DNA from 4 places in the Embleya sp. NPDC001921 genome. Region 4 is predicted to be linked to each of the others. Evidence: riboswitches for the same ligand, from Rfam matches in the RefSeq annotation. Region 4 holds a riboswitch; each other region holds the start of a gene.
The links. A riboswitch is a leader RNA that binds a small molecule or an ion and turns the genes downstream of it on or off. The one in region 4 is predicted to bind cobalamin.
Positions count from the first base shown of each region.

Region 1: linked by a shared signal. The riboswitch ahead of ACWCPW_RS02220 (ribonucleoside-diphosphate reductase subunit alpha) and the one ahead of ACWCPW_RS04245 (prenyltransferase/squalene oxidase repeat-containing protein) in region 4 are both predicted to bind cobalamin.
Region 2: linked by a shared signal. The riboswitch ahead of ACWCPW_RS12070 (CoA-acylating methylmalonate-semialdehyde dehydrogenase) and the one ahead of ACWCPW_RS04245 (prenyltransferase/squalene oxidase repeat-containing protein) in region 4 are both predicted to bind cobalamin.
Region 3: linked by a shared signal. The riboswitch ahead of ACWCPW_RS28690 (energy-coupling factor ABC transporter permease) and the one ahead of ACWCPW_RS04245 (prenyltransferase/squalene oxidase repeat-containing protein) in region 4 are both predicted to bind cobalamin.

Region 1 covers NZ_JBSFEO010000002.1:108,911-111,102, reverse strand. Annotated here, with positions in the region: gene mug (G/U mismatch-specific DNA glycosylase) at 1-177, shown strand, start outside; cobalamin riboswitch at 1,027-1,276, shown strand; gene ACWCPW_RS02220 (ribonucleoside-diphosphate reductase subunit alpha) at 1,353-2,192, shown strand, end outside.
Region 2 covers NZ_JBSFEO010000008.1:148,788-150,979, reverse strand. Annotated here, with positions in the region: gene ACWCPW_RS12080 (DUF1330 domain-containing protein) at 1-208, opposite strand, end outside; gene ACWCPW_RS12075 (hypothetical protein) at 285-476, opposite strand; cobalamin riboswitch at 692-861, shown strand; gene ACWCPW_RS12070 (CoA-acylating methylmalonate-semialdehyde dehydrogenase) at 1,064-2,192, shown strand, end outside.
Region 3 covers NZ_JBSFEO010000027.1:80,947-83,138, forward strand. Annotated here, with positions in the region: gene ACWCPW_RS28685 (RDD family protein) at 1-375, shown strand, start outside; cobalamin riboswitch at 600-807, shown strand; gene ACWCPW_RS28690 (energy-coupling factor ABC transporter permease) at 836-1,549, shown strand; gene ACWCPW_RS28695 (energy-coupling factor ABC transporter substrate-binding protein) at 1,546-1,941, shown strand; gene cbiQ (cobalt ECF transporter T component CbiQ) at 1,946-2,192, shown strand, end outside.
Region 4 covers NZ_JBSFEO010000003.1:178,217-180,408, reverse strand. Annotated here, with positions in the region: gene ACWCPW_RS04245 (prenyltransferase/squalene oxidase repeat-containing protein) at 1-841, opposite strand, end outside; cobalamin riboswitch at 943-1,079, opposite strand; gene metE (5-methyltetrahydropteroyltriglutamate--homocysteine S-methyltransferase) at 1,264-2,192, opposite strand, start outside.

The DNA.
Region 1 (2,192 bases), on a different contig from region 4:
AGCGGCCTGAACGCGCACTGGACGGCGGCGGCACTCGGCGAGGCGTTCGCCGAACTGCGCGCGGCGGCACATATCGAAAGCACCCGACCGGAAACGGCGCAAACCGAAGCCGCCGGGACCGAAAGCACCAGGACCGAAGCCACCAGGACCGAAGCCACCGGGACCGAAACCACCTGACCCGGGGGCGCCCGGCTCGAAAGTGGTTCGAAAGCGGCCCGGATCCGGCCCGAAGACCCCCGACCGCCCCGGGCGCGGCCGGGTCGGTCCGCGCGCCTGTATCCGAGTCGATTCGTCCATCGACCGAGTGGCATCACCCGGTTGGTGGTTACTTCGCGCTCCCTCGCGCGGTTGGGTCGGCATGGAGATCCTGCGGGCCCCGTTCGGGCCGTGGCCCACCGAGACGTTCGAGACACCCGTGTACGAGGCGTTGGTCGCGGAGTGGCGCGACTCGGGCCGGGAGGTACCCCGGTCGCCGGACCGACCCCACGACCGCCCGGCACGACACGCGCGCCCGCCGGGGTCCGGCCCCCGCACCGGACGTCCCTGAGGACGTCCCCGAGGACGCCGACGAAACCACCTCCGAGGTCGCCCGCACCGGCCGCCGGAGGCACCCGCCGACTCGGCCGTGCCCCCAGCCCCGCCGACACGCCCGCGGGACGCCGTACCCGCCCGGCACGTCCCGCGGCCGACCGTACGCCCCCGCGCCTCGCCTCCGCCCCTGCGGCCGCCCCGCGAAGGCCCGTTTTCCCGACGCCCGGACACCGCGTTCGACACGCGCCCGGCGACGCGCGACGCGCACAACGCCGGCGTGTCGTGGAGCCGTTCGGCGGCCCGCGCACGGGTACCGTCATGCCGGGCGTACGCCGGGAGGAGAGGGTTCCACGCGGCCCCGGGAGGCGCCGCGACACCCGGTGTGGACGGCCGCGCCGCCGGGCGTGGGCCCGTCCCGGTCGAAATCGTGGTACGTCGGGAATCGCGACACGACACAACACCTGGGGGTGCGACGACCACCCCGCCACTACATATATGCTCTGCGACGCAGCTGGTTCGCCGTTCCGGTCAAACGGGAGGGCGACGCAAGAGGGAACCCGGTGTGAAGCCGGGACTGCCCCCGCAGCGGTAAGCGGGAACGAATGTCGTCCTGGAGCGCCGAACGCCGAGAGGGGTTCTGCGACCGACGACCACGGGGAACTCCGCGGCCCGCCGAGCACATCGTGCCCGGTGGCGCCCCGGCATGCCCGCGAGTCCGAATACCTGCCGGCTGTCCGTGCCTTCGGGCGCGGGGTCACTGTACGTACGAGCTCGCGAGGAGAGAGCACGTGACCGTTGTGGACAGCGTGGGCGCGACCCGGATGCGGATCGACGAAAGCCCCGAGGACCAACTGGCTACCCTGGTGCGCACCCAGGCGCGCGATCTGCCGGAGGTCGATCCGGATCGGGTCGTCCGCCGGGTCGTCGCGGGTCTCAACGAGGGCGCGGACAAGGGTGCGGCCGCGGACCTGGCGGTGCGTACCGCCGCCGAGTTGATCGCCGAGGAGCCCGCCTACTCGCGGCTCGCCGCGCGCCTGCTCGCCGGCCGGATCGCGGACGAGGCGCTCGACGCCGGGGTCACCTCGTTCAGCGCCGGCATCGCGCTCGGCCGGCGCGAGGGCATCATCGGCGCGGAGACCGCGGCGTTCGTCGCTGAGCACGCCGCCGACCTGGACGCCGCCGTGGACGTCGACGGCGACCGGCGGTTCGAGTACTTCGGCCTGCGCACCGTGTACGACCGCTACCTGCTGCGCCACCCGGTGTCGCGCAAGGTGGTCGAGACCCCGCAGCACTTCCTGCTGCGCGTGGCGTGCGGCCTGGCCCAGGAGCCCGGCGAGGCGATCGGCTTCTACCGGCTGATGTCCTCGCTCGCCTACCTGCCCAGCTCGCCGACGTTGTTCAACTCCGGCACCGTGCACACCCAGATGTCCTCGTGCTACCTGCTCGACTCGCCCAAGGACGAACTGGAGTCGATCTACGACATGTACGGGCGGATCGCCCGACTGTCGAAGTTCGCCGGCGGCATCGGCGTGGCCTGGTCGCGGGTGCGTTCGCGCGGCTCGCTGATCCGCGGCACCAACGGGCACTCCAACGGCATCGTGCCGTGGCTCAAGACGCTCGACTCCTCCGTGGCCGCGGTCAACCAGGGCGGTCGGCGCAAG
Region 2 (2,192 bases), on a different contig from region 4:
CCCACCAGGCCCGCGCCTCGGCGATCCCGGGAAAGCCGATCATCACGACGTTCCCGACCCAACCCCCCTCCAATACCTCGTGCTGCGTGACGTGCACGAGGTAGCGGCCGCCGTACGGCGCGAAGGTGCCGGGGAGTTGCTCGATGTAGTCGGCGATCTCGGGGTGCGGGGCGGCGTCCCGCAGGTTGGCGATGACGTACGCGGGCATGTCTTAACCTCTCGGTCGATCGGGTCCACCGGACGAATTGGCGTTGCCTCGGGTCCGCTGCCGGGCCGACGGGTCGTCAGGCGGCCCGGGCGGCATGGGCGTTCGGGTTCAGGGCGACGCGGACCCGGGAAGGGGAGAGCACCGCCCGGACCCGCGGTATGCGGGCACGCGTCGACCGGTTCCGGGCCGCGGCGGCCGGCGCGTCACAGGCCTTCCAGCCGGCCGGGTAGTTCTCGACGGCAGCGGTGTAGTCGATGGCGCCGCTCATGGCGTCCGTCCTTCCCGGGTCGATCCGCCGGGCGTACCCGACGGGTTCCAGTGCTTTGACCTGCGCGGTTCCTGTCGTGCTTTCCGCAGGTCAAAACGTTACGGACGAACAACCGACCCGGAATCAGTCACGCATCAGTACTCGGACGAAGGTGGTCACCCACGCGATCAAGCCCGATCACCGCTGGACTTAGTAGGACGTCCGACTATATCGTCTTGAACTACAAGGTCCGCGGTGCAGGGAAGTCGGTGTGAATCCGGCACGGTCCCGCCACTGTGACCGGGGAGTGCGCTGCCGAGGCACCACGCCACTGGCGAAAGCCGGGAAGGCGGGCGGCGTATGTCGATCCGGAAGTCAGGATACCGGCCGCGGGTATATCCGTGTTGTCCACGAGGATGGAGCAAACACGCATGACGCCGGTCTGCGCACTCGCCCCGGACGATCTTGCGAACGTCGAGGTCGTCGGGCTCGCCTGACCACCCGCACGTGCCACCCGACCTCGGCAACCCCGCGCCCCGAAGCGGCGGTTGCCGTGGTCGGGTCATTGCCCCGCCTCCGGACCGCACCTGACGAGAGACAGGTCGTTCATGGTCCGCGAGCTTTCCCACTTCATCGGCGGCAGGCACGTCCACGGCGCGTCCGGCGCGTTCGGCGACGTGTACGACCCCAACACCGGACGCGTGCAGGCGCGCGTTCCGCTGGCCGACCGTGCCGACACGCTGGCGGCGATCGCCGATGCCGAGCAGGCACAACCGGCGTGGGCCGCCTGGAACCCCCAAAAGCGCGCCCGGGTGTTGTCCCGATTCCTGCAACTGGTCGAGCCCGAACGCGATTCGCTGGCCGAGCTGCTGTCGGCCGAGCACGGCAAGACCATCGCCGACGCCCACGGCGACCTGCAACGCGGCCTGGAGGTGGTGGAGTTCGCCGTCGGTATCCCGCACCTGCTCAAGGGCGAGTTCACCGACAACGCGGGTACCGGTATCGACGTGCACTCGCTGCGCCAGCCGCTCGGTGTGGTCGCCGGCATCACCCCGTTCAACTTCCCCGCGATGATCCCGCTGTGGAAGATCGCCCCCGCCATCGCGTGCGGCAACGCGTTCGTCCTCAAGCCGTCCGAGCGCGACCCTTCGGTGCCGCTGCGCCTGGCCGAGCTCTTCCTCGAGGCGGGGCTGCCGCCGGGTGTGCTGAACGTGGTCAACGGCGGCAAGGAGTCGGTCGACACGCTGCTGGAGGACCCGCGCGTCCAGGCGCTGGGCTTCGTCGGCTCGACCGCGATCGCCGAGTACGTGTACACCTCGGCCACCGCGCGCGGCAAGCGTGCCCAGTGCTTCGGCGGCGCCAAGAACCATCTGATCGTGATGCCGGACGCGGACCTCGACCAGGTCGTCGAAGCCCTGATCGGCGCCGGATACGGTTCCGCGGGCGAGCGCTGCATGGCGATCTCCGTGGCGGTTCCGGTCGGCGCGGAGACCGCGGACGCGCTGGTGGCCAAGCTCGTCGAGCGCATCGCCACGCTGCGGGTGGGCCCCTCCCACGACCGCGACGCCGACTTCGGCCCGTTGGTGGGTCGGGACGCGCTCGCTCGGGTCCACGACTACCTGGACATCGGCGTGCGAGAGGGCGCGAAGCTGCTCGTCGACGGCCGTGACGTGCGCGTCCCCGGCCACGAGGACGGCTACTTCGTCGGCGCGTCCCTGTTCGACCACGTCACGCCCT
Region 3 (2,192 bases), on a different contig from region 4:
GCGATGTTCCTGTTCGTCCTGTTGCCCACACATCCCGACGGCTCGATCCGCAGCGGCCCGCTGACCGCGGCGATCACCGTCGGTGTGCTGACGGTCGCGCTGGCGATCCTGTTCTGGTACTGGGTGTTGCGACCCGCCGAGCACGACGGGCGCACATGGGGCATGCAGATGTTCGGCATCCGGGTCGTGGACGTGTCCGGCGGGCGGGCGGGACGACGTCAGCTCGGGATCCGCTGGCTGCTGCTGTGCGTCGACGCGTTCGCGCTCGGCGCGGTCGGCCTGGCCGCGGTGCTCACCAGCGAGCGGCGCCAGCGGGTCGGCGACCGGGTCGCGGGCACCGTGGTGATCCGGGGCCGAGGACCCGGCCTGCACTGAGCACCGCGCGGCGCGGCTCGACGCCGCACCGAGCCACCGCCGCGCCGCCCCACATCGCGCCGCCCCACACCGCCCTGCGCCGCATCGCGCCGCGCCGTCCCGCACCAAGCCGCACCTGTCGACGATCACGCTCCGGAATGCGGCAATTGCTCGACCGCTCCGCCCGCATTGTGGTCTTGCGCACGGTTTGCAAAAGCCATCTTGTCGCCATGTCCATCCGACCACTAGTGTCGGCTCGCCGTGGTGCTCGGGAAGCCGGTTCGATGCCGGCGCGGCCCTCGCCACTGTGATCGGGAAGTTCTCCTCCACCCCGCGGAAACGTTGATTCGTCGCCGCGGGAAGCCACTGGGACCGCTCGCGCGGCCCCGGGAAGGCGGAGACGTGAACGTACGACCCGTCAGCCAGGAGACCGGCCACGGCGATCGTCCGTCCACGAGGTGTTGGAGAGGGACCCTTCCTCATGCATATCGCAGAGGGCTATCTGCCCTGGGAACACGCAGCCGCCTGGGGCGTCGCGTCGGCCCCGTTCGTCGTCCACGGCGCCCGCGCGCTCACCCGCGAGGTCCGCGACAAACCCGAGAACACCCTGCTGCTCGGCGCGTCCGGCGCGTTCTCGTTCGTACTGTCCGCGCTGAAGATCCCTTCCGTCACCGGAAGTTGCTCGCATCCCACCGGCACCGGCCTGGGCGCGATCCTGTTCCGGCCGCCGATCATGGCCGTACTGGGCACGATCACCCTGCTCTTCCAGGCGCTGCTGCTCGCGCACGGCGGGCTGACCACACTCGGCGCGAACGTGTTCTCCATGGCGATCGTCGGCCCGTGGGCCGGCTACGGCGCGTATCGGCTGGCCCGTTCGCTCCTGGACGGACGCGGCGGCACCACACCGCTGGATGTCGCGGTGTTCGTGGGCGCGTTCGTCGCGGACCTGAGCACGTACTGCGTCACCAGCGTGCAGTTGGCCCTGGCCTTCCCCGACCCGGACAGCGGATTCGCGGGCGCGTTGGCCAAGTTCGGCGGCATCTTCTCCCTCACCCAGATCCCGTTGGCGATCAGCGAGGGTCTGCTGACCGTCCTGGTCGTGCGCTTGCTGCGGCAGTCCAGCCGAGGCGATCTGGTCCGGCTCGGTGTGGTCACGGACGCGCGGATCGCGCGCGAGGAGGAGAAGTCCAAGTGAAGCGCTCCACGAAGATCAACCTGCTGATCGTGCTGGCCGTGGTGCTGCTCGCGGTGCTGCCCGTGGTGTTCGGCATGGGCGACCACAAGGACGAGCCGTTCACGGGCGCCGACACCCAGGCGGAGACCGCGATCACCGAGAACGACCCGGATTACGAGCCGTGGTTCAGCCCGCTGTACGAACCGCCGTCCGGAGAGATCGAGTCCGGCCTGTTCGCGTTGCAGGCCGCCCTCGGCGCGGGCGTGGTCGGCTACATGTTCGGGGTCAAGCGCACCCGCCGCCGGCTCGCGCCGGATGCATCGGACACGCCCGACGAACCGACCACCGCTTCGGCGCGTGCCGCCGAGGCGACACCGCCGGACCAGACACCGGCATCGGTCCCGGGCCACTGATCCCGTGCTGCCGATCGACGCGGCGGCGCACGCGAGTTCGTGGCGTCGCCGCCATCCGGCCGACAAAGCCGTGCTCTCCTTCGGGCTGCTCGGGTGCGCGGTGGCACTGCCGCCGTGGCCCGGCGCGGTCCTGGTCGCGGCGACCGTCCTGGTCGTCGCGTTCGGCTTCGCGCGCGTGCCCGCCCGGCGGTTGTGGCGGGCCGCCCGCGCGCCGCTCGGGTTCGCCGCCACCGGAGCGCTCGCCCTGCTCG
Region 4 (2,192 bases):
TCGATGCCGCGGTGGGTCCGGAGCCGCCGAACGAACCGTCCTCGCGCTGCTTGGACTTGAGCCAATCCGCGCCCTTCTGGGCCGCGGCCGCGGCACCGACCGACTTGCTCTCGGCCGCGGCGGAGAGCAGCGCCTGTACGGCCATACCGGTGGAGTCCGGGTCGAGCACGGTGGTGGGCGTGTCCTGGCAGGTCGCGCCGGTGCTGCCCAACTGGCCCGGATACAACCGGAATCCGCCGCTCGGGCACTGCTGCTTGAGCAGGAAGTCCACCGCGCTTTGCGGCACTCCGCCGCTGCGGGCCAGGCCCAGCACGGCCAGCGACTGCGCGAACGCGTTGCTCGAGTCGGGACTGCCGGTGAGCTTGTCCCGGATCCGACCCGTGTCGTCGCCGGCGTCCGCCCCGGCGATCAGGTCGAGCGTCTCGGCGCGCATGTCCAGGCCGCCGAACCCGGTCGGATCGCGGTCGGCGACCACGGCGGCGAAGAGCACCTTCGCGGTGGCGCCGGCGATCCGCGAGCCGGGCATGCCCCACTCCTCGGCGCTGTTGTACTTGCGGATGTTGGCGGCCACCGCGTCCCCCGCGGCCTTGAGCGCGGTGGGCTGCGAGCGAGTGGCGGCCAACGCCATCATCGTGTCGATGGTCAGGCCCCAGTCGGAGCCGGCGAACCCCGGTATGCCGCCGTCGACCAGTTCCCCGGCCTGCCATTTCGCCGCCGCCGCGGCGTTGTCGGCGTGCGGGTTCGCGGCGTCGGCCGACGCGGAGAAGACGGGGGAGGCCGCGACCAGGACCGCGCCGCAGACCGCGACGGCGCCGGTGTTTCTCACGGTGAGCCAGGACATCGATGGGACCCTTCCGAGACCAACGCGTCCCGGGAGCCGACCGATGCCGGGCATCGGTCGGGCGTCCGGGCCTCAGCGTGTAGTCCACGACAGCTGGAGCCTTCAATTCGTACGCACCCAGGCATTCCGACTCGCGGCGGCCTGTCGGCCACCGCCTACGGTTGCGGGTCAGCGCCGGATTTCGACCGGCTTCCCCTGGGTTTCGAACTATGAAGTTGAGGGTGCCGACACACGCCGGCGTGTGGAGCATACGGAGCATTCCGACTGTCGGACAACAGCACGGGCGGGCGGTCGACGGTGCCGTTCGTCACCAACCGTGGTCCCGTGGTGGACGATCGCGCGCCGTTCGGGCGCGCGTGCCGGCCGCGACGCCCCGGGCCGCCGGGGCGGGGCGTGCCTGCCCCCGCCCCGGCGGCCCCGACTCAGGACGCGGTGTCGGGGAGCGTCGCCCGTACCTCGCGCGCCGCCGCCACCAGGTTCTCCAGCGAGGCGCGGACCTCGGGCCAACCGCGGGTCTTGAGGCCGCAGTCGGGGTTGACCCACAGCCGTTCGGCGGGGATCGCGGTCAACCCCTCGCGCAGCAGACCGGTCACCTCCTCCGCACTCGGGACGCGCGGGGAGTGGATGTCGTACACGCCGGGACCGGCCTCGCGCGGGTAGCCGTGGGCGGCGAGTTCCCGGGCGACCTGCATGTGCGAACGGGCGGCCTCCAGGCTGATCACGTCGGCGTCGAGGTCCTCGATCGCCTGCACGATGTCGCCGAACTCGGCGTAGCACATGTGCGTGTGGATCTGGGTGGCCGCACGCACGCCGGAGGTGGTCAACCGGAACGACTCGGTGGCCCAGGCCAGGTATTCGGCGTGGTCCGCGGCACGCAGCGGCAACGTCTCGCGCAGCGCTGGTTCGTCCACCTGGATGATCGAACCACCGGCGGCCTCGAGGTCGTCGACCTCGTCGCGCAGTGCCAGGGCGACCTGCCGGGCGGTGACGGCGGGCGGCTGATCGTCGCGGACGAAGGACCACGCGAGCATCGTGACGGGGCCGGTGAGCATGCCCTTGACGGGGCGGTCGGACAACGACTGGGCGAACGAGGTCCAGCGCACGGTCATCGGCTCGGGACGGGAGATGTCGCCGGCCAGGATCGGCGGGCGCACGTACCGGGTGCCGTACGACTGGACCCAGCCGTGCCGGGTGGCCACGTATCCGGTGAGCTGTTCGGCGAAGTACTGCACCATGTCGTTGCGTTCGGCCTCGCCGTGCACCAGGACGTCGATCCCGGCCCTCTCCTGGAAGGAGATCACGTCGCGGATCTCGCTCTCGACACGTTCCTCGTAGCCCACGTCGTCGATGC